2 regions of the Clostridium sp. SGI.024 genome follow, and region 2 is predicted to be linked to the other one. Evidence: a T-box and tRNA genes for the amino acid it is inferred to sense, from the RefSeq annotation. Region 2 holds a T-box; the other holds one or more tRNA genes.

Region 1 (14,169 bases), on a different contig from region 2:
TTGCCCTGCTTGGAGCATCCTTAAATTCAAATATCTTAGTTCCATTTATTTTTCTAGGTGTTACACTTTCAATATCTATATACTCTATTAACAAATTTTCTTTTGTTTTATTACTAAGTGTATCTGGATTTAAATAACAAATATCATCTATAGTCTTTACTTTCCACTCACTTGGTATTTCTCCAAGCTCTGTCATCTTATATCCATCTCTAATTTTATTCACTAAATCACCACCTTACAGTACATCAAAACCTAGTTCTTTTAAATAGCCATTAAGCTTTTCCTTAGTTTCCGTTTCCTTCTTTTCAAGTTCCGCAATTTCTCCTAATACCTTTTGAATATTAACTTGCTCTTCTTCTTCAGTAGTATCAACATATCTACTTATGTTTAAATTGCAATCATTCTCTTTAATTGTTTCAATATCCACAACAGTTGCATACTTTTCTACATCTTCAAAAGCATCGAAAGCTGCTACTATTTTTTCTATATCTTCATCTCTAAGTTTATTTTTATTTCCATCTTTAACAAAGTCATTGCTTCCGTCTATAAATAGAATTTTTTCTTTTCTTTCTTCTGGTTTAGCTTTATTTAAAACAATTATTGCTGCTGGAATTCCTGTTCCGTAGAATATATTTTGTGGTATTCCTATTACTGCTTCTATTAAATCATCATTAATAAATCCAGCTCTAATTTTTCCTTCAGATGAGCCTCTAAATAATACTCCATGTGGTACTACAGATGCCATCTTACCTTTCATATTTAAACTTGATAACATATGCTCAACAAAAGCTAAATCTCCATAAGATTTTGGTGGAATACCATAATTAAATCTGTGGAAAGCATCACTTTGAGCTTCTTCAACTCCCCAGTTTTTTAATGAAAATGGTGGATTTGCAAGTACTTTATCAAAAACCTTTAAAGCTCCACCTTCTGTATGTTTAGGTTCTCTTATAGTATCACCTTTTTGTATATCTGCACCTTTAGCTCCATGGAATAACATATTCATTTTGCATATTGCCCATGTAGAAAGGTTTATTTCTTGACCAAAAAGACTTAAGTTCTTTGAATTTCCTCCATGTTTTTTAACATAATCTATACTTTGAATTAACATACCACCTGAACCACAAGTAGGGTCATAGATTCTATCTCCTTCTTCTGGTTTTAATATCTCAACTAATACCTTAACTACTTCTGTTGGAGTATAGAATTCTCCACCTTTTTTACCACCTTGGTCTGCAAATTGTTTAATTAAATATTGATAAGCATCTCCAAGCATGTCATCTGATTCTAAATTTGAATTTGCTAAATTTATTGTACTAAATAGTATTAAAAGTTGAGATAACTTCTTATCTGGTACCTTTTCCTTATCATTGTAGTTAGTTGTACTTAATACTCCAATAAGCTCTGAATTCTTTGGTTCATCTTCAATAGCTTTAAAAGCTTTATCTAATTCTGGTCCTATATTTAATGTTAAATCCTTAAGTTTTGCCCATCTTGCTTGTTCTGGAACAAAGAAGCTTTCATAAATAGATGAATCTTCTAAAAGTTCTTGTATTTCGTCTTCATCCAAACCATCTTCTGTAAATTCTTGTTTTCTAGCTTCTCTTTCTTCATCAAATTCATCATTTATTCTTTTTAAAAATAGCATACCGAATATATAATCTTTATATTCTGCACCAGTTAATTCTCCTCTTAAAATATCTGCACATTGCCAAAGAGTTGATTCTAATTCTTGTAATGTAAGTTTAGCCATAAATACACTCCGTTTCTTCTTTTCTTAATCTAAACTATATTTATATATTAATTTCTTCATTAATCTTAAAATATATATCCTTATATATTTTATCATACTAAAATACAATTTTTGCAAACTATTATTATACATATTCTTTATAGATTTTATCAGTCGCAGCCAGTCGCGACCGGTCGCGACCGATACATTTTATTTATTATTCGATATTACATAATTAATTTTTGAACCTGTTCCAACTCTCTTTATTTTCCCTAAATCTATTAATCTATTAAATATTTTTTTGCTTTTCGTCTTTCCAACTCCTAATATTTCAGTGCATAATTTAGTAGTTATATATTCATTTTTTAATATATACTCTAAAACTCTTTTTTCATCAAAATCTAAATCATCACACTTATCTTCAAGATCATTATTAATTTTAATATTCTCATTCTTGAATATATCAGTTAAATAATATTTAGTTCCCCTACCTACTCCATCAGACTCTAAATAACCTCTATCAATTAAAGATGCTAGTATTTTACTACTATTTATTGAATGAGTATCAAGTAATTGTTGAAGCCTATTATTAGTAACATATCCCTCTTGATCAGCTGCTACTAATGCCATAACCTCTTCTTTACTTAATTCATTATACTTATTCTTTAATACTGATTTAAGTAAAGCTATGCTTTTTTCTGGTAACATTGAAGTTGTTCTTAATGTTAGCACTATTCTATCTGGATCATACAATTCTTCTAAATCTGGTGCTAACCACTCTTGTTCTTTCCATGCTAATTGTATATTTTCAAGACCTGAACCTGCACGTTCTCCAATTCCTAACAAATTAAACATCTTAAATATGTTTTCGTTTCTTGGATCACTTATTCCACCCTTTAGTGCTTCTTCTCTTGTTATTCTTAAATTACCTGGATTGCTAAATTTAAAATATGTCTTTCCTTTTTCAATAACTATTCCTCTTGAAAGTCTATAATCTGCATGGATAAGTGCATTTGCAACTGCTTCTCTTACAGCCTCATGTACTCTTGTATCTTCTTGTCTTATTCCATTAACAGTTCTAAATGGTACATTTAAATTATCAGTTATTTTATTTATAATCTTAAAATAAAAGTCAAATATATTCCCACTCCAGGTTCCATCTGATGATATAACTCTGTAATCCCATCTTACTTCTTCTGATAACTTTTCTCTATAATCTAAAAAATATTTAGGAAATTCATCTGTTATAGCTCTATCTTCTCCAAACATCAAAAGTCCTGCTGCAGTTATTCCTTCTTTACCATTCTTTCTATCCTTATCATAAGCACCTAGTTTATATAAAAATGCCTTATCATCAAGGGCTATCCATGGATGATTTGGTTTTATAGCTCGTAATCTATTCCTAAAGCTATTTATAGTGTCTTTACTTAAATCATTCATATCAAAACCTTCTAATATTAAACTATCTTGTGACTCATCTAGCTGATCTGCAAGCATTCTTTTTATTACTTCTTTTGAACACTTATAATCACCAGAGTAGTTTCTTCTAAATGTACCTAAATGTTTGCTTTCATTAAATGGATTTTCCCCTATATATACTGGTCTAGATTTTCTATCAGCCTTAGGTATAACTATTTTTATAACTTTAGTACCTTCTATATCAAGTACTTCTATAGAATTATTATTTAATATATTTGCACTTACTTTTTTAGGATTATTTAAGTTGTCCCATAAATCTTTAATTATATTTTCTTCGTTATTAACTCCAGTAATGAAGAACCTTCCACATTTCTCTTTTATCCCCAAGAACAATGTTCCTCCATTTGTATTTGCAAATGCTGAATAAGTCTCCCATAAATCTTTAGGTAACCCTCCTAAAGCTTCTTTGCACTCTACTTCATCATTTTCTACCAATGAATAAATATTAAACTCCATATCTTCACCTCTTTTTTGCATATATAATCCATAAAAAAATAAAATATTCGAACCTCCATAAACACACTTATCTTCATTATACCAAAACTTACTTCTTTTTAAACTTTATATGCAAATTAAATTAAGGCTATAACTTAAGTAAATACTTAAATCATAGCCTTAATTTTTACAAACCATTATTATCTATAATGATTTTATTTACATAAATTCTCCATACCTTCGTTCATTGCATATATCATTTAGTAAATGCTTTATTTCTTGTTCTTTATTCTTATCCATAATCAAAATAACATCTCCACCATCTACTACAATTAGATCTTTTAGACCAAAACCAATAATTAGGTTTTTCTCTCCAAAAACTGCACAATTTTCACTATCTTGAAGATATACATTATTACTTCTTTTATTATTTTTATCTTCTTCTAAATATCTACTTAAAGCCGAAAAGCTTCCTATATCATCCCATATAAAATCACTTTTTATAACATAGGCTTTTCTTGTTTTTTGCATTACGCCAAAATCTATAGATATACCATCTATCAATGAGTATTGCTCAGCAATAACTTCTTCTTCATTTTCTTCACCTAAATGCTTATATATTTCCATTAATGACTTATATAATTTAGGAAGATATTTTTCTATTTCTCTTAGTATTACATCTGCCCTAAATATAAACATTCCAGAATTCCATAAATAGCTACCCTTTAGTAAGAAATCTTTAGCCACTTCTAAGTTAGGCTTTTCTGTAAATCTTTCTACTTTAAAAGTAGGTATTTCAGCTATGGCTCTTTGTCCCATTTCAATATATCCATAGCCTGTTTCTGCTCTTGAAGGGGTAATACCTAAAGTTACTATCCCTCTTTTCTTGTTAGCTATTTCAACAGCTTGTGATAATGTCTCAATATACAATTTTTCATTTTCTATATGGTGGTCCGAAGGTAAGACAACCATAATAGCATCATTATCTTTTTTTAATAGTTTTACAGCAGATAGTCCTATACACGTTGCAGTTTCCTTATTCATTGGCTCTGTGAAAATATTGTTTGAATTAATATTATCTAATTCTACTTTTACCTTATCCTCATAATCTTTGTTAGTAACAATATAAATATTTTCCTTGTTTATTAATGGTGCTACTCTATCTACTGTATTTTGTAGAAAGCTTTTATCATTAATAACTTTTAAAAATTGTTTAGGCCTTGCTGATCTAGATAAAGGATAAAGCCTGGTCCCTTTTCCTCCTGCTAATATTAGCCCGTATATCAATAATTTTCAACTCCACGTAAATACTTTGATATATCTTATGCTATGTATAATTTTTTGTGAAAATTTATAAGTCTATCTTTGGCTGAGGATCTCATAGGCTCCTTAAAGAGTTGAGCTATTAAATTCATTGTAATTATAATTAAAGTAACTTAATTCAGGGAACATATTACATTAAAAAGTATTCTTATACTAATGATAAAATTTATAAAATTCATAAAATTTATATATTGACATTTTTTTTAATTAATAATAAAATTGGATTATCAATTAAATATTCCATTAAGAGGGAGTAGTAGAAAATATAGCATCAACATTCGCGGTCTTTAGACCTGGTGTTATATACCAAATTGGTTACGAGACTTTTAATACAGTTTTTCACAAAACGAAAATTGTATTAAGAGTCTCTTTTTTATATAGCTTTGGTATATTCACAGATAAATCTAAAAAAGTTCATTCTGTAGACCAATGAATTTGACAAAATTTATTCTAATGTTTGGAGGAATTATTAATGAAAAAGTATTTTTCAATGTCCTATGAAGAAGTATTAAAGGAATTTAATGTTTCTAAAAGTGGATTAGAGGACAAGCAAGTAAGTTCTAATACTGAAAAATTTGGACTTAATCAATTAACAGAAAAAAAGAGGCAAACTGTATTACAAGTTTTCCTTAGTCAATTTAAGGATTTATTAGTCTTAATATTGATTGCTGCTGCTATTATATCAGCAATTACAGGTAGCTTAGAAAGTACACTTGTTATTTTTGCAGTAATTATCCTTAATTCAATTCTTGGAACAATTCAGCATTTTAAAGCAGAACAATCACTAGATAGCTTAAAGGCTTTATCATCTCCTTCTGCTAAAGTATATAGAAATGGTAAAAAAATAGAAATACCTTCTAAAGAATTGGTACCTGGAGATATTTTAATTCTAGAAGCTGGAGATATGATTTCTGCCGATGGTAGAATAATTGAAAACTTTTCACTTCAAGTAAATGAAAGTTCTCTTACAGGAGAATCTGAAAGTGTAGATAAATTTGTTGATGTTATAGAAAAAGAAGACATTGCTCTTGGTGATCAAAAAAATATGGTATTTTCCGGCTCACTAGTTACTTATGGTAGAGCTTTAGTAGTAATTACTGCTACAGGAATGAATACTGAAATAGGTAAAATTGCTCACTTAATGGAAGAAACTCAAGAAAAAGAAACACCACTTCAAGTTAGTTTAGATGATTTTAGTAAAAAACTTGCTTTTGGTATAATGGTTGTTTGCGTTGTAGTATTTGCTCTTAGCCTTTACAGAGGAACTACTATTTTAGATTCTCTTATGTTTGCTGTTGCATTAGCTGTTGCTGCTATTCCAGAAGCCTTAAGTTCAATAGTAACAATTGTACTAGCTCTTGGAACTCAAAAGATGGCTAAAGAACATGCCATAGTTAAAAAGCTTAGAGCTGTTGAAGGTTTGGGTTCTGTATCTGTAATATGTTCAGATAAAACAGGTACTTTAACACAAAATAAAATGACAGTTAAAAAGGTATTCCTTGATAACAAATTAATAGATGGAGAAGATTTAGATCTTAATGATGAATTAGCTAATTATTTAGTAAGTAGTTCAATTTTATGTAATGATTCTACATCCAAAAATGGTGTTGAAATTGGTGATCCAACGGAAGTTGCACTTGTTAATTTAGGACACAAATTATCTTTAGATGAATTAGAAGTAAGAAAATCTTATAAAAGACTAGGTGAAATACCTTTTGATTCTGATAGAAAGCTTATGAGTACTCTTCATAAATTTGATAATAAGAATTTAATGTTTACAAAGGGTGCTTTTGATGTATTACTAGATAGAATAGTTAAAATAAAAACTTCTTCTGGTGTAAGAGATATAACTTATGAAGATAAGCAAAATATAATAAATGCTAATAAACAATTATCTCAAAGTGGTTTAAGAGTTCTAGCCTTTGCTTACAAAGAATTTACAACTCCTGAACAATTATCTTTAGAAGATGAAAATAATTATACATTTATAGGTCTTATCTCTATGATAGATCCACCAAGAGAAGAGTCTGCTGCAGCAGTTAGAGATTGTATAACAGCTGGAATTAAACCTGTTATGATAACTGGAGACCACAAGATCACTGCATCCGCTATAGCAAAACAAATTGGTATCTTAAGAGATGGCGATAGAGCTATTGAAGGTGTAGAACTTGATAAGATGTCTGATGAAGAATTAAAAGAAAATGTTGAGCATATTGCAGTTTATGCAAGAGTTTCTCCTGAACATAAAATAAGAATAGTTAGAGCCTTCCAAGAAAAAGATGAAATTGTTGCAATGACTGGTGATGGTGTTAATGATGCTCCTGCACTTAAGCAAGCTGACATAGGTATTGCAATGGGTATTACAGGAACAGAGGTATCAAAGGATGCTGCATCTGTTATATTAACAGATGATAACTTTGCTACTATAGTTAAATCAGTAGCTAACGGAAGAAATATCTATAAGAATATTAAAAACTCTATTAAGTTCTTATTATCTGGTAATACTTCTGGTATATTATCAGTATTATATGCCTCAATAATGGCTTTACCAATGCCATTCCATGCAGTACATTTACTATTTATTAACTTATTAACAGATAGTTTACCTGCTATAGCAATAGGTATGGAAAAATCTAAAAAGGATTTATTAAAAGATAAACCAAGAGCTAGAAACTCTTCTATTTTATCTAAAGACTTTATATATGAAATATTACTTGAAGGTATAGTTATTACAATATTTACTTTAGCAGCCTTCTATATAGGTTTAAAAACTAATAACAATGTTGCTTCTACAATGGCATTTACAACACTTTGCTTAGCAAGATTATTCCACGGCTTTAATTGTAGAGGAGATAAATCTATATTCTCTATAGGATTATTTACAAATAAATTTAGTTGGATGGCTTTTGCAACAGGATTAGTATTATTAAACTTAGTTTTATTTGTACCATTCTTAAGAAGATTATTTGAAGTTGCTACATTAACTAGTTCACAAGTAGGATATATTTACTTATTTGCATTTATTCCAACTTTAATAATTCAAATAGTTAAGGTTATAAGAGATATAGTTAATAGCAAAAAAGAATCTGAAACTTATGTTAATAATGAAAATAATGATATTAGCAAAGTAGCTTAATAGGTAAGAGTGAATAGTTATGAGTTATGGAGAAGTTCAGCTGGGGCTGAACTTCTTTTTTTATTTTTAGTGAATATATAAAATATTCCCTTGTGGATAACTTTTATAAATTTTTATCTTTTATATTATAATTAATTTCGAATTCTGGCATTCCTGTAACATATGGAGCTATTTCATAATATGGAAAATGTATTATAATTTTATTATCTTTAATGTAAAAGCTTTGATTTTCCTTTATTCCATTAAAACCTTCCTTAGCTATAAAATAGTACTCTGGATGCTTGCTTATTTGTTTTAATATCTCAGTATTAATATAAGTCTTATAATCATATCCTTCCTTGAATAAATCTCTTAACATTAATTTATTTCCTGTTTTGCTATCAATATTATATGTATTTCTAGTTGTTATTCCATGAGCACCACCACTAAATTGATAGTAATCTATATAAAAACTTAATATCTCTTCATTATTAGTTAATGTATATCTAGCCATCAATTCGTATGGTATAGTAGGTTTTAAATCTTCACTTGTATCCTTTGTTTCTTTTATCCACATATTAGTCCAATCTAAAATTTCTTTGTTGATATCTTTTTCTTTATCTTCATTATTTAATCCAACTATTTGAGGTATTTTTACATCAATATTTATAAAGTTAGTTTTTTCCTTTATAACCTTATCCACAAGATTTATTTTTTTTACATAATTATTCTCATTATTTATCAACATAGACTGTGGATAAATAATCCAAGTTTTAAAAAATAATACCCCAATTATTAATACCATAAATACTTTCTTCATAAATATTACTCCTAATTACATATAATTATTTTGAATTTTTTCAAAAATCTAATTTATTGCCTTATCTTATTATCTACAATATTGTTGATAATTATTTGATAGATTTCAACATATTTTTCACACATTATCCACATACTAATGTGGATAATGTGTGAAACATACATAATTTAACTGTAATTTTTTATAAAAATACCTTATATCTTCACTTTAATTCTCCATTTAAATTATTTAATCAAAATTGTGGATAACTTCAAAAATAAAAAGACCAAAGTGTTAATTTCAACTTTGATCTTAATATATAATATAAATTTATTCATCAGCTTCTTTAGTTTTTATAGAAGTACTTATTAATGAATTTAATTTTTTAAGTTCTTCTGAAGATAAATTTCTCCAGCTACCTATCTTTAAATTACCTAATTTTATATTCATTATTCTTATTCTATTTAATTTAGTCACATTATATCCTAAGGCTTCACACATTCTCCTTATTTGCCTATTCATACCTTGTGTTAGTATAATCCTAAAGGTTCTCTCATTTATCTTATTCACTATACATTTTTTTGTTATAGTTCCTAATATTTTAACACCGTTAGACATAGAGTCTATAAACTTAGTATCTATAGGTTTATCTACAGTTACTATATATTCTTTTTCATGATTATTGCCAGCTCTTAATATTTTATTTACTATATCTCCATCATTAGTTAATAAAATTAATCCTTGTGAATCTTTATCTAATCTACCTATAGGGAAAATTCTTTTTTCATGATTTACAAAATCAACTATATTTCCTCTTACCTTTTTCTCTGTAGTGCAAGTTATTCCAATAGGTTTATTTAAGGCTATATACACTAGTTTATCTTCTTTTTTTAAAGATTTACCATCAACTCTTACATTAGCATTTATATTTACCTTCATTCCCATTACAGCCTTTAGGCCATCAATGGTTACTCTGCCCTCTTCTATAAGCTTATCTGCTTCTCTTCTAGAACAATATCCAGTTTCACTTATAAATTTATTTAACCTTACTTGCGATCCTCTTTCTTTATGTACTATAATGTATTCTTTATTATGTTGATTCATATTATCACCTTTATATTATGGACTTACTTTGTGCTCATCACCTGAATTGTTCAATTTAACTTGAAGTCCTTTTTCCTTAATAAATTTTTCTGTTTTTTCTAAAGCATTATATTTAAGTGGCTTACCTGTTACGGTAATTACAATTCCTGTTTTAGGAACCATATCATTATTATTAGCATATCCTAATATTTCTTTTATAGAATCATCTACATTGGTATTATTTACTTTTAATTTATCTAACAAATTATTTCCTTTTTCTGTTTGACTATACGCATCAATTATCTTATCAAATCTATTAACTTCTAAAGTTATTAAAGATGTTGTCTCTATGGAAATAGTCTTATCTATTGATCTATATTGTAATATACCTACAATAAATATTATTACTACTATACTTGCAATTATTGAAATTTGAAGCTTATATTTTTTAAAAGTAAAGCTTTCTTTACTAATAAAATCTTCTCCCACTCTATTTTCCTTTTTGGATTTAACTTTAATAAATTCCCCCTTAGAAGTTAAAATAATAGAATAATTTATACCCTTAGAAAGTATAATTCCTCTATGTTCATCTTCATTATTAAGCTGAATAATTTCCTCTGAACTAGGTACTTCAGAAGCTTCTTCTATTTGTAAATACTCTTGCAAATATTTATAATTAGGATTTGCTAATATAACAACAAAGGTTACTATATATTCCTTCCAGCTTTGATAAAACTCCTTATCTATAGGGGTTCTTTTCAGAAGTCTATTAATAGGAAATTTTTTAGTAGTATTTAAATACTCAAATAATTCAACATCTTCTATTATAAAGTATGCAATATTCAATATTTTATTTCTAATTATATATGAAGGCTCATCATGAATTAAATCCTTAATTAGTATCTTATAAGTTAATAGTTCTTCTTTTAATCTAATTATTTCCTCTTCTCGATTTTCAACTATATCATCTAAAGTTAAATTTGCTGGAGACTTTGTTGAAAATTTATATTTATCATATTGAAAGATACCTGTTATCACTACTCTCCCCACCTTACATATCGTTACTTTTTATCAAATTCCCTTTTACTATAACTCTTTCCTTTGCCCCTACAGTACAAGTAACTAATGTTATTGTAGCTTCATCTGTATTATCCAAAACCTCCACATTATCAGGGGATACTATAAAATTATCAGTTACTTCATACACATATTCCTTTTTATTTGCCTTAATTAATATTTCATCTCCTATTTCTACCTTATATAAATTAACAAAGGCCTCAGAATAATCTGAAACTCTATGACCGGCAACAGAAAAGTTTCCCTTTTCACCTGGCTTTGCTGAGCCTTCAAAGTGTCCTAAATAATATTGAAGAATATCATCACTAATACCTTCCACTATTCCTTGAGACAAACTTATACTCGGGATTTCCATCAAAGCAATAGGCTTATATCCATTTATTAATTTTTCTTCTTCTTCTGTAGATATTTCTTTAGGCTCTTCATTTATAACTTCTTCTAATATATTTTGAAGTTCTTTTTGTTTTTTTGATGTATCTATTTTCTTGTAAACTATAGACACAATAATAGATATACCAACTACTATTAAAATTAATCCTATTATTCTTCTAATCTTTTCTTTCAAATAATCCAACTCCTGATAAACTTTTATATTCATTTATCATATATTATAACATAAACATCTATAATCATTAATCTTTTAGGAGTAACTTATGAATAGAAAAATTATTTATGTTGACTTTATTTTTAAACGAAAGAAAATATCTTCTAAACCTTTACTATTAATTTATAAAATTAAAATAAATATAAAGAATCTTTTTAGCAACTTAATTAAATTTAACCATGCCAATACTAAAAATCCTTCGTTACTAATTAAGCTTCATCCTTATAAAAAAGTATTATAAGTCTTAATTAACTTCATAAGTTTTATATAAATCCTTGATATTATAATTTCCTATAGAGTAAAATGGTCTTAATAATAATCTTGGAGGTATACAGATGAGAATAGGATTAGGATATGATGTACATCGTCTTGTTGAAGGAAGAGACTTAATAATTGGTGGAGTTAACATCCCCTTCGAAAAAGGCTTGCTTGGTCATTCAGATGCTGATGTTTTACTTCATGCAATTATAGATTCCTTACTTGGAGCTTCTGCTCTTGGCGATATTGGAACTCTTTTCCCAGATACTGATATAAAGTTTAAAGGTATATCTAGCATAAAGCTTCTTGAAGAAGTTGGTAAACTATTAAATGAAAATGGTTATTTAATTAATAATATAGATTCTACTATAATTGCCCAAAAACCTAAAATGGCTCCTTATATAAAAGAAATGCGTGAAAACATAGCAAAAGCTTTAAATATTGATGTAATGAAAATTAATGTAAAAGCAACAACTGAAGAAGGATTAGGATTTACAGGAAGTGGAGAAGGAATATCTTCACAAAGCATATGCCTACTTACAATGTAAACTATAGACTGTAAAATGTAGAATTGAGGTGAAAACTCCTTTTGGAGTTTTTTCACTAAAAAATAAAAAGATGAAAAGCCTCTTTGCTGAAGTAAAATCAGCATGAAATGATGAATTAAGAAGAGCTATGGCAATCTTTTTGTGCCATAGCTCTCTTTTGGTTATATATTTTAATTTTACAATAGCCTTATTTTTTTCTCCAAAGAATATATATTGCTATTATAGCACAAATCCCCACAATATATGGATAAAATTAAAATATCATTCTTGAAAAAGTATAAATGGCAGCTAAATCTCTTAAGAACATAAGTTATGCTCCTTAGAGTGTTGAGCTTCTATTTTTTAATATAAACAAAAAGAGAGATTAAAACAAATTAATCCCTCATTATTGGTGCGTTATCAGGGGATCGAACCCGGGACACCCTGATTAAGAGTCAGGTGCTCTACCAACTGAGCTAATAACGCATATATGGAGCGGGTGATGAGAATCGAACTCACGTAACTTGCTTGGAAGGCAAGGGCTCTACCATTGAGCTACACCCGCATATCTTATTGACAATAACATTATATATGCCATAACTATTACTGTCAATAATAACTTTATAAATTTATATAATTTCAGTTAAAGATTTTAGTAAAATATCTCTAAATTTCTCACCATTCCTCTTGTTTTCATCTGCATTTTCACAAATTTTTCTCCATTCTACCAAGCTTATTCCTGTTCTTTCTATGAAATCTTCCTCAGTAGTAGTTATATAGCTTGAATTAACAACGAATTCTCCTAACTCTTTTGGATTATCAAATATCTTTAAATATAAAAATTCTTTGTTATCACCATACCATGTTCTATTAAAATCTCTACAGAATCTTTTTAGTGATTTTATTAACTTATCATTTGGCAAATTCCAGAAGCTTCTAATCATATCTACATGTCTTCTCATATTATTTGCTTCTTCTTTTGATATTTTTTTATTTTTTTCACCATCAGAAATTATTCTTTCCACTGGAATATTAGGTATATTAATTATTACTCTTTCTTTTCCGTAAATCCATTTATAAAAAGCTTCTTGTAAAAATGAGTATTGAATGTATCCTAATAAAGTCTTCTCATTAGGAAAGTATGACCAAATATTACTAAGACCATTATTTTTTGAAAATATTAAACTATGAATATATATGCTTCTACTATCTGGAAGTCTATCCATAAACATATGACCTCTAATAGTCTTATTTTCATTAATTAATTCTTCCCAATAATCAAAAGAATCATAATTATGTCTCACAGTATCACCTTTCTTTCAATTTCGAAATATAATATACTATAAATATAGTATATAGTATATTTTAACTCATTTTCAAGTAATTTTTCAGAATATAACAAAGTAACATTAAACACTTTAAAAACTTAAAAATTCACTTTGTTCATAATATGTTAATTTTTATAAAATTCTTAATAATCTAGATTATTTTTTAAAAAAATTATATAATATATGTAAAGAGATATAAAGTTATTTAAAGGAGGCATGACTTTGTACCACTGTGAAATTTGTGGAGCTAAAGCGGATATACATCATATAGTTCATAAACACGAAGGTGGTTACGATATTAAGTTAAATTATAAATATCTATGTAACTACCACCATAGAGGCAAAATTGGACCCCATAACTGCATAGAAACTGATATTAAATATAAGCTTGAAATGCAAAAAAAGCTTT
Region 2 (10,020 bases):
TATTTTTAATAAAAATAAAGCTAATAAAAATGGCAAATTAGTATTAGTGACTGCAATAAATCCAACTCCTGCTGGTGAAGGTAAATCAACAGTTACAGTAGGACTTGGTCAAGCTCTTTGTAAAATGGGGAAAAATGCAGTTATAGCATTAAGAGAACCATCACTTGGACCTGTATTTGGAATAAAAGGTGGTGCTGCAGGTGGCGGCTATGCACAAGTTGTTCCTATGGAGGATATAAATATGCATTTTACTGGAGATATGCATGCTATAACTAGTGCAAATAATTTATTAGCAGCAGCTATAGATAATCATATACATCAAGGAAATACTTTAAGAATTGATTCAAGAAGAATAGTATTTAAAAGAGTAATAGATATGAATGACAGAGCCTTAAGAAGCATAGTTGTTGGCTTAGGGGGTAAGTTAAATGGATTTTTAAGAGAAGATGGATTTATGATTACTGTAGCTTCAGAAATTATGGCTATACTTTGTCTAGCAAATAGCTTATCAGATCTTAAAGAAAGAATGGGAAATATATTAATTGCATATGATTTAGATGGAAATCCAGTATATGCAAAGCAGCTAGATATTCAAGGGGCTATGACTTTATTAATGAAGGATGCTATAAAGCCAAACTTAGTTCAAACCTTAGAAAACACTCCTGCAATAATTCACGGTGGACCTTTTGCTAATATAGCACATGGATGCAACTCTATAATTGCTACTAAAATGGCACTTAAATTAGGTGATATAGTAGTAACTGAAGCTGGATTTGGAGCTGATTTAGGTGCTGAAAAATTCTTAGATATAAAATGTAGATATGGAGAGCTTGAACCAAATTGTGTTGTTATTGTTGCAACAGTCAGAGCCTTAAAGAATCATGGTGGAGTTCCAAAGGATATGCTTAGCACACCAAATTTAGAAGCCTTAACAAAAGGAATAGGAAATTTAGAAAAGCAAATTGAAAATATTAAGAAGTATAATGTTCCAGTAGTAGTTGCAATTAATAAATTTGTAAGTGATAGTGAGGAAGAACTTGATTTCATTAAAGACTATTGTAACAAATTGGGAGTTAAAGTTGCCTTATCTGATGTATGGGCAAAAGGTGGAGAAGGTGGAATTGAGTTAGGTGAAGCTGTTTGCAGTATACTTGATAATGAAACCTCTAATTTTAGCCCAATTTATGAAGTAGACTCAAGTATTGAAGAGAAAATAAATACTATAGCTAAAGAGATATATGGAGCTAAGGGGGTTGTATTTACTGCTAATGCTAAAAAACAAATTCTTGAGCTTGAAAAATTTGGATTGGACAAATTACCTATTTGTATGGCAAAGACACAATACTCTTTATCAGATAATCCAAACCTAAAGGGAAGACCAGAGAATTTTGAAATAACAGTTAAAGAAGTTAGAGTATCTAATGGTGCTGGTTTTATTGTTGTATTAAATGGTGATATTATGACAATGCCAGGGCTTCCTAAAGTACCAGCGGCTAATAATATGGATATATTAGATAATGGTGAAATAGTAGGATTATTTTGATATATAGAATTTACAACACTTGACAAATAATTTGTAATTGTTAAAATTAAATTGTTAAATTTGTTGAGGTTATATTTTTAAACAAGGCAGCTTTTAAAGCTGCTTTTAATTGTATTAAGGTGGTGCTTGTATGATACTAGTAGTTGATGTTGGCAATACTAATATTGTTTTGGGTGTATATAAAGGTTCGGAAAATATTGTGGGATGGAGAATTTCTACAGATGCAAAGAAAACATCAGATGAGTACTCTATTCAAGTTATGCAGCTTTTCCATCAAAGTGGATTCAATCCTAGGGAAGTAAAGGGAATAATAGTATCATCAGTTGTTCCGAATATAATGCATTCCTTAGAGAATATGATAAAAAAGAGCTTTGAAATTAATCCTATAATAGTAGGACCTGGGGTTAAGACGGGAATTAATATAAAATATGATAACCCTAAAGAAGTAGGGGCAGATAGAATTGTTAATGCTGTTGCTGCACATGATAAATATAAACAGGATTTAATAATAATAGATTTTGGTACAGCAACTACATTTTGTGCCTTAACTAAGGACCAAAATTATTTAGGTGGATGTATTACTCCAGGAGTGAGAATAGCTTCAGATGCTTTATTTGATAGAGCAGCTAAACTTCCTAGAGTAGAACTTGAGACACCTAAAAATTTAATATGTAAAAATACCATATCTAGTATGCAAGCGGGAATAATATATGGGTATATAGGTCAGGTAGAATATATAGTTAGAAAAATGAAAGATGAAATGAAGGATTTTGGTTGTGATGAGCCTTTAGTAGTAGCAACAGGTGGATTAGCAAATCTAATTGCAAAGGAAACTGAGGTTATAGATAAGGTAGATTCTAGTTTAACATTAGAGGGGTTAAGAATAATATACGAAAAAAATAAGGAGTAGTATAATATGAAGATTGGTAATCTAGAATTTGAAAATAATGTTTTTCTAGCACCTATGGCAGGAGTAACAGACATATCTTTTAGAGGATTATGTAAGGAAATGGGATGTGGTTTAGTTTATACTGAAATGGTAAGTGCTAAAGCTCTTTACTATGGAAACGAAAATACAAAATCACTTCTTAGGATTTCAGAAGAAGAAGCCCCAGTAGCTATTCAGATATTTGGAAATAATCCTAAGATAATGGCTGAAGTTGTACAAAGAAATTTTAATGATAGGCAGGATGTTTGTTTAATTGATATAAATATGGGATGTCCTGTTAATAAGATAACTAAAAATGGAGAAGGATCAGCTCTTATGAAGCATCCAGAATTAGCAGCAAATATAGTAAGAGAAATTAAGAAAGTTTCTACAAAACCAGTTACAGTAAAGTTTAGAAAAGGTTTTGATGAAGGAAGTATAAATGCTGTTGAATTTGCAAAGATAATTGAGGATGCAGGAGTTGATGCTATAGCAATACATGGAAGAACTAAACAACAAATGTATGAAGGAAAGGCAGATTGGGATATAATAAGACAAGTAAAAGAAGCTGTTTCTGTTCCTGTAATAGGAAATGGAGATGTTTTTAATCCTGAAGATGCCTTGGAATTAAAAAATAAAACTAATTGTGATGGAATAATGGTGGCAAGGGGTAGTATGGGCAATCCTTGGATATTTAAGCAAATTGAGAACAAATTAAAGGGGTTAGAGCCACAAGAAATAACTTATTCAGATAGGATTAATATGTGTTTAAGGCATTATGAATTAGCAATTAAAAATGACGGTGAAAGAAAAGCAGTAAGAGAAATGAGAAAACATGCTTCTTGGTATTTAAAAGGAATGCCTAAAAGTAATGATATAAAAGTTGTAATAAACTCGTTAGATGAAAGTGATGCAGTAATTGAAATATTAAATAGTTATAAGAATGATTTATTAAAATTTTAAAATAAATAATAATATTAATTTGAATATAAAAAACTTTTATGAATAAATATATAAAAAACAAGAATAATATATATCTGTTGACTAATATAAGAATTTTTTTATGAATATAACACTTATATTCGAGATTAGTTGACAGATATTATTTGCTGATTTATAATGTTTTAAATGATTTTGACAATATAAAAATTATTGTTAGTTTTTTTGAATAAAGTAGAATTTGAAGGGGAGAAAATCATGAGTGAGACTAAAAAATTCGTAATGACATACGAAGGCGTAAAAAAATTAGAAGATGAATTAGAATTCTTAAAAAGCGTAAAAAGAAAAGAAATAACAGAAAAGATAAAAGTTGCATTAGGATATGGAGATTTAAGTGAAAACTCAGAGTATGATGAAGCTAAAAATGAACAAGCATTCACAGAAGGTAGAATCATACAATTAGAAAATATGTTAAAAAATGCTGTAGTTGTTGACGAATCAGAAATACCTACAGATAAAGTAGCAGTTGGAACTATAGTAAAGGTTAAAGACTATGAATTCGATGAAGAAGTTGAATATTCATTAGTAGGTTCAGCAGAAGCAGACCCTATGAATTATAAAATATCAAATGAGTCACCAGTAGGAGCAGCACTATTAGGTAAAAAGGTTGGAGAATTAGTAGAGGTATTAGTACCAGGAGGAACAAACAAGTTCGAGATTTTAGGAATAAGAAGAGAGTAACGGAGGGATATCAATGTCAACTGAGGAAATGAATATACAAGAGTTAGAGTCTCAGTTTAATGAACAAGAAGCTTTAAGAAGAGAGAAACTATTACAACTACAAAAGGAAGGAAAAGATCCTTTTGACGTTTATAAGGTTGAAAGAACTCATATGTCAGAAGAAGTTAAGGCAGATTATGACAATCTAGAAGGGACTATTGTAACAGTAGCTGGAAGAATAATGTCTAAGAGAGGGCAAGGTAAAGTTGTATTCTCAGATATTCATGATAGAGATGGAAAAATTCAACTATTTATAAAAATAGACGAAGTTGGAGAAGAAGCTTTAAAATCATATAAGACTTACGATTTAGGAGATTGGGTAGCTGCAACAGGAGAAGTTTTTAAGACTAAGACAGGAGAAGTATCTGTAAAAGTTAAAAACTTTGAATTGATATGTAAATCTTTAAAACCATTACCAGAAAAATGGCATGGATTAAAGGATCCAGACTTAAGATATAGACAAAGAGAAGTAGATATGATATCTAACCCAGAAGTTAAGCAAAACTTTATTAAAAGAGCTGCTATACTAAAGGGAATTAGAGAATATTTAGATAATAGAGGATTTATAGAAATTGAAACACCTATGCTTTCACCAATAGCAGGTGGTGCTTCAGCGAGACCTTTTATAACTCATCATAATACTTTAGATATAGATATGTATCTTAGAATAGCTCCAGAATTATATTTAAAGAGAGCTATAGTAGCAGGTTTAGAAAAAGTATATGATATGGGAAGAACTTTCAGAAATGAAGGTATGTCAGTTAGACATAATCCAGAATTCACTATGATAGAATTATATCAAGCTTTTGCTGATTATAATGATATGATGGAAATTACTGAAAATATGGTTGCTTATGTATGTGAAAAAGTAAATGGAAGTACTAAGGTTATGTATCAAGGTACTGAAATAGATTTTGCACCACCATGGAGAAGAATAACAATGGTAGATGCAGTAAAAGAATATACAGGAATTGATTTTAATTCAATAGCAACTAACGAAGAAGCTCAAGCTATTGCTAAAGAAAAGAATTTAGAGTTTAAGAAGAACTTAACTCATGTTACAAAGGGTGAAGTTTTAAATTCTTTATATGAAGAATATTGTGAGCAACATATGATTCAACCAACATTTATATGCGATTATCCAGTAGAAATATCACCTCTTACAAAGAAGAAGAGAGGTAACGATATGTTTACTGAAAGATTTGAAGGTTTTGTATTTGGTAGAGAAATATGTAATGCATATTCAGAATTAAATGATCCAATAGTTCAAAGAGAAAGATTCAATCAACAAGAAAAAGAAAGAGAACTTGGTGATGATGAAGCTTATATGATTGATGAAGAGTTCATGAGTGCATTAGAAACAGGTATGCCTCCAACAGGTGGATTAGGAATAGGTATAGATAGACTTATAATGTTCTTAACAGATTCAGCATCTATAAGAGACATTATAATGTTCCCAACAATGAAACCAGTAAAGTAGGATATACAAGGACTGTGACAGAATTAATAAATTAATATAAAAACTACTAAATTTAGTTTAAACAATTATAGGACTATCGTATTAGTGAATAATAAATTCATTAGCGATAGTTCTTAATTTTATTTAAAGAATGTTTTAGCCTAGTAAAATAGTAGATTTTCATAGGAGAATATAGTGAAGTAAAAAAATAATAAGAAAATTTTTATTAAAAACACTTGCATTATTAATAAAACTTGATATAATAACAAATGTAGCAAATAATCCGCGATAGCTCAACGGTGGAGCACTCGGCTGTTAACCGATAGGTTGGAGGTTCGAATCCTCTTCGCGGAGCCATTTTAATTTTAAAATTATTTATAGTATTCCGTGGTAGCTCAATGGTGGAGCACTCGGCTGTTAACCGATAGGTTGGAGGTTCGAATCCTCTCCACGGAGCCATTTTAATTTTAAAATTATTTATAAAATATTCCGTGGTAGCTCAATGGTGGAGCACTCGGCTGTTAACCGATAGGTTGGAGGTTCGAATCCTCTCCACGGAGCCATTTTATAAGAGTTTTATAAGAGTAGATAAATTATCTATTGTTATAAAACTCTTTTTTATTATCTATAGTTGCAAGCTATATAACTAATAAATAAATATTTATTTATAGATGCCAAGAAAAAAGCGTTGACATATAAATGGCTTTTGGTAAAATGAATATATAAATTTAATAAACACTAAGAGAAAGAGGAGTAAACTTATATTTTATTTTAGAGAGACGATGAAGGGTGAAAATCGTTATAAGATTGAGTTGAAGGGCGCTTTTGAGTGTTATGATGTTGAAAGTTGGGCTAGAGCCAAGAAGGGTGGAACCGCGGAATATAAATTTCGTCCCTTTAGGTTTATGGCCTTTTTTTATTATAAAAAATTGGAGGTATTAAAATGGCAGTAGAAAAAACTATGGAAAAAATCGTTGCTCTTTGCAAAAATAGAGGTTTTGTATTTCCTGGCTCAGAGATTTATGGAGGATTAGCTAATTCTTGGGATTATGGTCCACTAGGAGTTGAGTTTAAAAACAATGTAAAAAAGGCTTGGTGGAAGAAGTTCGTTCAAGAAAGTCCATATAATGTTGGAGTGGATTGTGCTATATTAATGAATCCAGAAGTTTGGGTAGCATCAGGTCACGTTGGAGGCTTTTCAGATCCATTAATGGATTGTAAAGAATGTAAGGCGAGATTTAGAGCTGATAAGTTAGTTGAAGATCATATGAGTGAAAATGGTGCTGAAGTAGCAAGTGCTGATGGATGGACAAATGAACAATTAAAAGAGTATATTGAAAAGAATAATATAGTATGTCCTAAGTGTGGAAAGTTAAACTATACAGATATTAGAAAGTTCAATTTAATGTTTAAGACTTTTCAAGGAATTACAGAAGATTCAGCTAGTACAATATATTTAAGACCGGAAACTGCACAAGGTATATTTGTTAATTTTAAATCTGTTCAAAGAACTTCAAGAAAGAAGGTTCCATTTGGTATAGCTCAAATTGGTAAGTCTTTTAGAAATGAAATAACTCCAGGAAACTTTACTTTCAGAACTAGAGAGTTCGAACAAATGGAATTAGAGTTTTTCTGTAAGCCAGGAACTGATTTAGAATGGTTTAAATATTGGAAAGACTATTGCTTTAATTTCTTATTAAGCTTAGGAGTTGATGAAGCAAACTTAAGAATGAGAGATCACGGAGCAGAAGAATTATCATTCTATTCAAATGCTACATCAGATATAGAATATTTATTCCCATTTGGATGGGGTGAATTATGGGGAATAGCTGATAGAACAGATTATGACCTTAATAAACATCAAGAACATTCAGGTCAAGATATGAGCTATTTAGATCCTACAACTAATGAAAAATACGTTCCTTATGTAATAGAGCCATCTTTAGGAGCTGATAGAGTTGCTTTAGCCTTCCTAGTTGATGCATATGATGAAGAAGAATTAGAAGGTGGAGATGTAAGAACAGTTATGCACTTGCATCCAGCATTAGCACCATATAAAGCTGCAATTTTACCACTTTCAAAGAAACTTTCAGAAAAAGCTTTAGATGTATATGCTAACTTAAGTAAGAAGTTTAATTTAGAATATGATGAAGCAGGAAGCATTGGAAAGAGATATAGAAGACAAGATGAGATAGGAACTCCATTCTGTATAACTATAGATTTTGATACTTTAGAAGATGAAGCTGTAACTATTAGAAATAGAGACACTATGGAACAAGAAAGAATTAAGATATCTGAATTAGAAGCTTATATTGAAAAAAGTTTAGAATTCTAATTATTGAAGGGAGCTATGACGCTAAAAATTAGTGTATAGCTCCTTTCTGTATTGAACTAATATTATAAATTAAGAATTCTTAATTGGATAATAGCAGATTTTGTATTTAATAATTATAAGTGTTATAATAAAAAAGAATTGGGACAGACTTATTTAATGTAAATATACTTATTTACTAACAAGGTTATAAAGCTGATTTGTTAGCAAAAAAATAGTATATTAATATAATATTTTTATATAGATATGGTTGGAGGAATAATATGAAAAAACCATTTAAAGAATTTAAAGAATTTATAAAAGGGAAAAAAGTTGCTGTTGTAGGAATAGGGGTTAGCAATATACCTCTTATAAGATTCCTAGTTAAGCTTGGAGCACAAGTAACAGCCTTTGATAAGAAGAATAGGGAAGAATTAGGTAATATAGCCAATGAATTTGATAATCTATCAGTAATATTAGAGTTAGGTGATAATTACTTAGATAAATTAACGGGGTTTGAAGTTGTATTTAAAACTCCTTCAATGAGAATAGATTGTGAAGCTTTACTTAGAGCTAAAGAGGAAGGCGCATATATAACTTCAGAAATGGAAGAGTTCGTAAAATACTGCAAAGGTAAAATATTTGGTATAACAGGTAGTGATGGAAAAACAACAACAACTACTATTATATCAAAATTGCTTATTGAAGCAGGTTATAAGACTTGGGTTGGTGGAAACATAGGAACACCCTTATTTTCTAATATAGAAGATATAAGCTCTGAAGATAAAGTTGTATTAGAATTATCTAGTTTTCAACTTATGACAATGGATACTCCTATAGATGTAGCTGTTGTTACCAATTTAGCTCCTAATCATTTAGATATGCATAAGGATATGGAAGAATATATAAATGCAAAGAAAAATATATTTTTGTATCAAGATAAATCAGGGATTTTAATTTTAAATAGAGAAAATGAAATAACACATAGCTTTGTATCTGAAGCAAAAGGAGAAGTAAGAGAATTTAGTTCAAAACAAAGATTGGAAAAGGGAGCTTACTTTAAAGATGATATCCTTTATGTTGATGGAGAAGAAGTATGCACAAAGGATGATGTTTTAATTAAGGGAGTTCATAATATAGAAAATTACTTAGCAGCTTTCTTAGCAACTAAAGAAGATGTATCTATAGATGTTATGAAAAAGGTTGTTAAAACTTTTGGAGGAGTAGAGCATAGATGCGAGTTAGTTAGAGAACTTAATGGTGTTAAATACTATAATGACTCTATTGCATCTAGTCCAACTAGGACTTTAGCTGGTTTATTTGCATTTAATACTAAGGTTATATTAATTGCTGGAGGATATGATAAACATATTCCATTTGATCCTCTTGCTGAAGAAGGATATCCATATATAAAAGAATTAATTTTATTAGGTGCTACTAAAGATGTAATAAAAGAAGCTTTTGATAAAGTGCAAAAAGAAAAGGGGATAGAGGTTCCTACTGTTAAAGTAAATACTTTAGAAGAGGCTGTGCTTAAAGCAAGGGAAATAGCTAAAGAAGGAGATATAGTTACATTATCACCAGCTTGTGCATCTTTCGACATGTTTCCAAACTTTGAAATAAGAGGTAATAAGTATAAAGAAATAGTAAGAAATTTAAAGTAATAAATAAAAGCTATATTGAGATATACAAAGAATATTAAAGTATATTTCAATATAGCTTTTTTTAATTGTATTTAAGTATATTTATATTACCTAGATTATGAGTAGTTTCGATAAATATTCCTTTCTCTGAAGTGTAATAATTATTTGCGAAGTTAGGAAAGATTTTTTTAGCTTCAAATTTATTAGTTTCATTATTTGGTATTAATTCATATAGGAAGTTAGGATATTCAGAGTTTATGCAATATATTTTGTTATTATCTTGTTTTAAATTAGATACTCCTATATCTAGAACTTTTTTGATTCAAAGGTAGATGAATTTAGAGAATATAAATAATTATTGTCCTTTGAATTTGAAAATAGCATTTCATCATTATGTATTACGAAACTATCAACTGA

The links. A T-box is a leader RNA that pairs with one kind of tRNA and senses whether it is charged. The one in region 2 lies ahead of ACQRD5_RS15460 (glycine--tRNA ligase), so its partner is inferred to be a tRNA-Gly.
Region 1: it has a tRNA-Gly gene. The T-box ahead of ACQRD5_RS15460 (glycine--tRNA ligase) is inferred to sense a tRNA for this amino acid. The anticodon was not compared.

Annotation. Positions count from the first base shown of each region.
Region 1 is NZ_JBNPON010000047.1:7,975-22,143, reverse strand. It holds gene ACQRD5_RS12365 (restriction endonuclease subunit S) at 1-223, opposite strand, end outside; gene ACQRD5_RS12360 (type I restriction-modification system subunit M) at 236-1,753, opposite strand; gene ACQRD5_RS12355 (RNA-binding domain-containing protein) at 1,943-3,688, opposite strand; gene ACQRD5_RS12350 (mannose-1-phosphate guanylyltransferase) at 3,866-4,933, opposite strand; gene ACQRD5_RS12345 (cation-translocating P-type ATPase) at 5,442-8,105, shown strand; gene ACQRD5_RS12340 (DUF3298 and DUF4163 domain-containing protein) at 8,209-8,904, opposite strand; gene rluF (23S rRNA pseudouridine(2604) synthase RluF) at 9,214-9,987, opposite strand; gene ACQRD5_RS12330 (anti-sigma factor domain-containing protein) at 10,003-11,004, opposite strand; gene ACQRD5_RS12325 (class D sortase) at 11,018-11,608, opposite strand; gene ispF (2-C-methyl-D-erythritol 2,4-cyclodiphosphate synthase) at 11,983-12,453, shown strand; tRNA gene ACQRD5_RS12315 (tRNA-Lys) at 12,843-12,918, opposite strand; tRNA gene ACQRD5_RS12310 (tRNA-Gly) at 12,924-12,997, opposite strand; gene ACQRD5_RS12305 (hypothetical protein) at 13,062-13,736, opposite strand; gene ACQRD5_RS12300 (HNH endonuclease signature motif containing protein) at 13,983-14,169, shown strand, end outside.
Region 2 is NZ_JBNPON010000082.1:1,037-11,056, reverse strand. It holds gene ACQRD5_RS15500 (formate--tetrahydrofolate ligase) at 1-1,543, shown strand, start outside; gene ACQRD5_RS15495 (type III pantothenate kinase) at 1,674-2,453, shown strand; gene dusB (tRNA dihydrouridine synthase DusB) at 2,460-3,434, shown strand; gene greA (transcription elongation factor GreA) at 3,669-4,151, shown strand; gene lysS (lysine--tRNA ligase) at 4,165-5,670, shown strand; tRNA gene ACQRD5_RS15475 (tRNA-Asn) at 5,932-6,006, shown strand; tRNA gene ACQRD5_RS15470 (tRNA-Asn) at 6,034-6,108, shown strand; tRNA gene ACQRD5_RS15465 (tRNA-Asn) at 6,138-6,212, shown strand; T-box leader at 6,381-6,549, shown strand; gene ACQRD5_RS15460 (glycine--tRNA ligase) at 6,593-7,984, shown strand; gene murD (UDP-N-acetylmuramoyl-L-alanine--D-glutamate ligase) at 8,245-9,624, shown strand; partial or broken gene ACQRD5_RS15450 (DUF5050 domain-containing protein) at 9,910-10,020, opposite strand, start outside.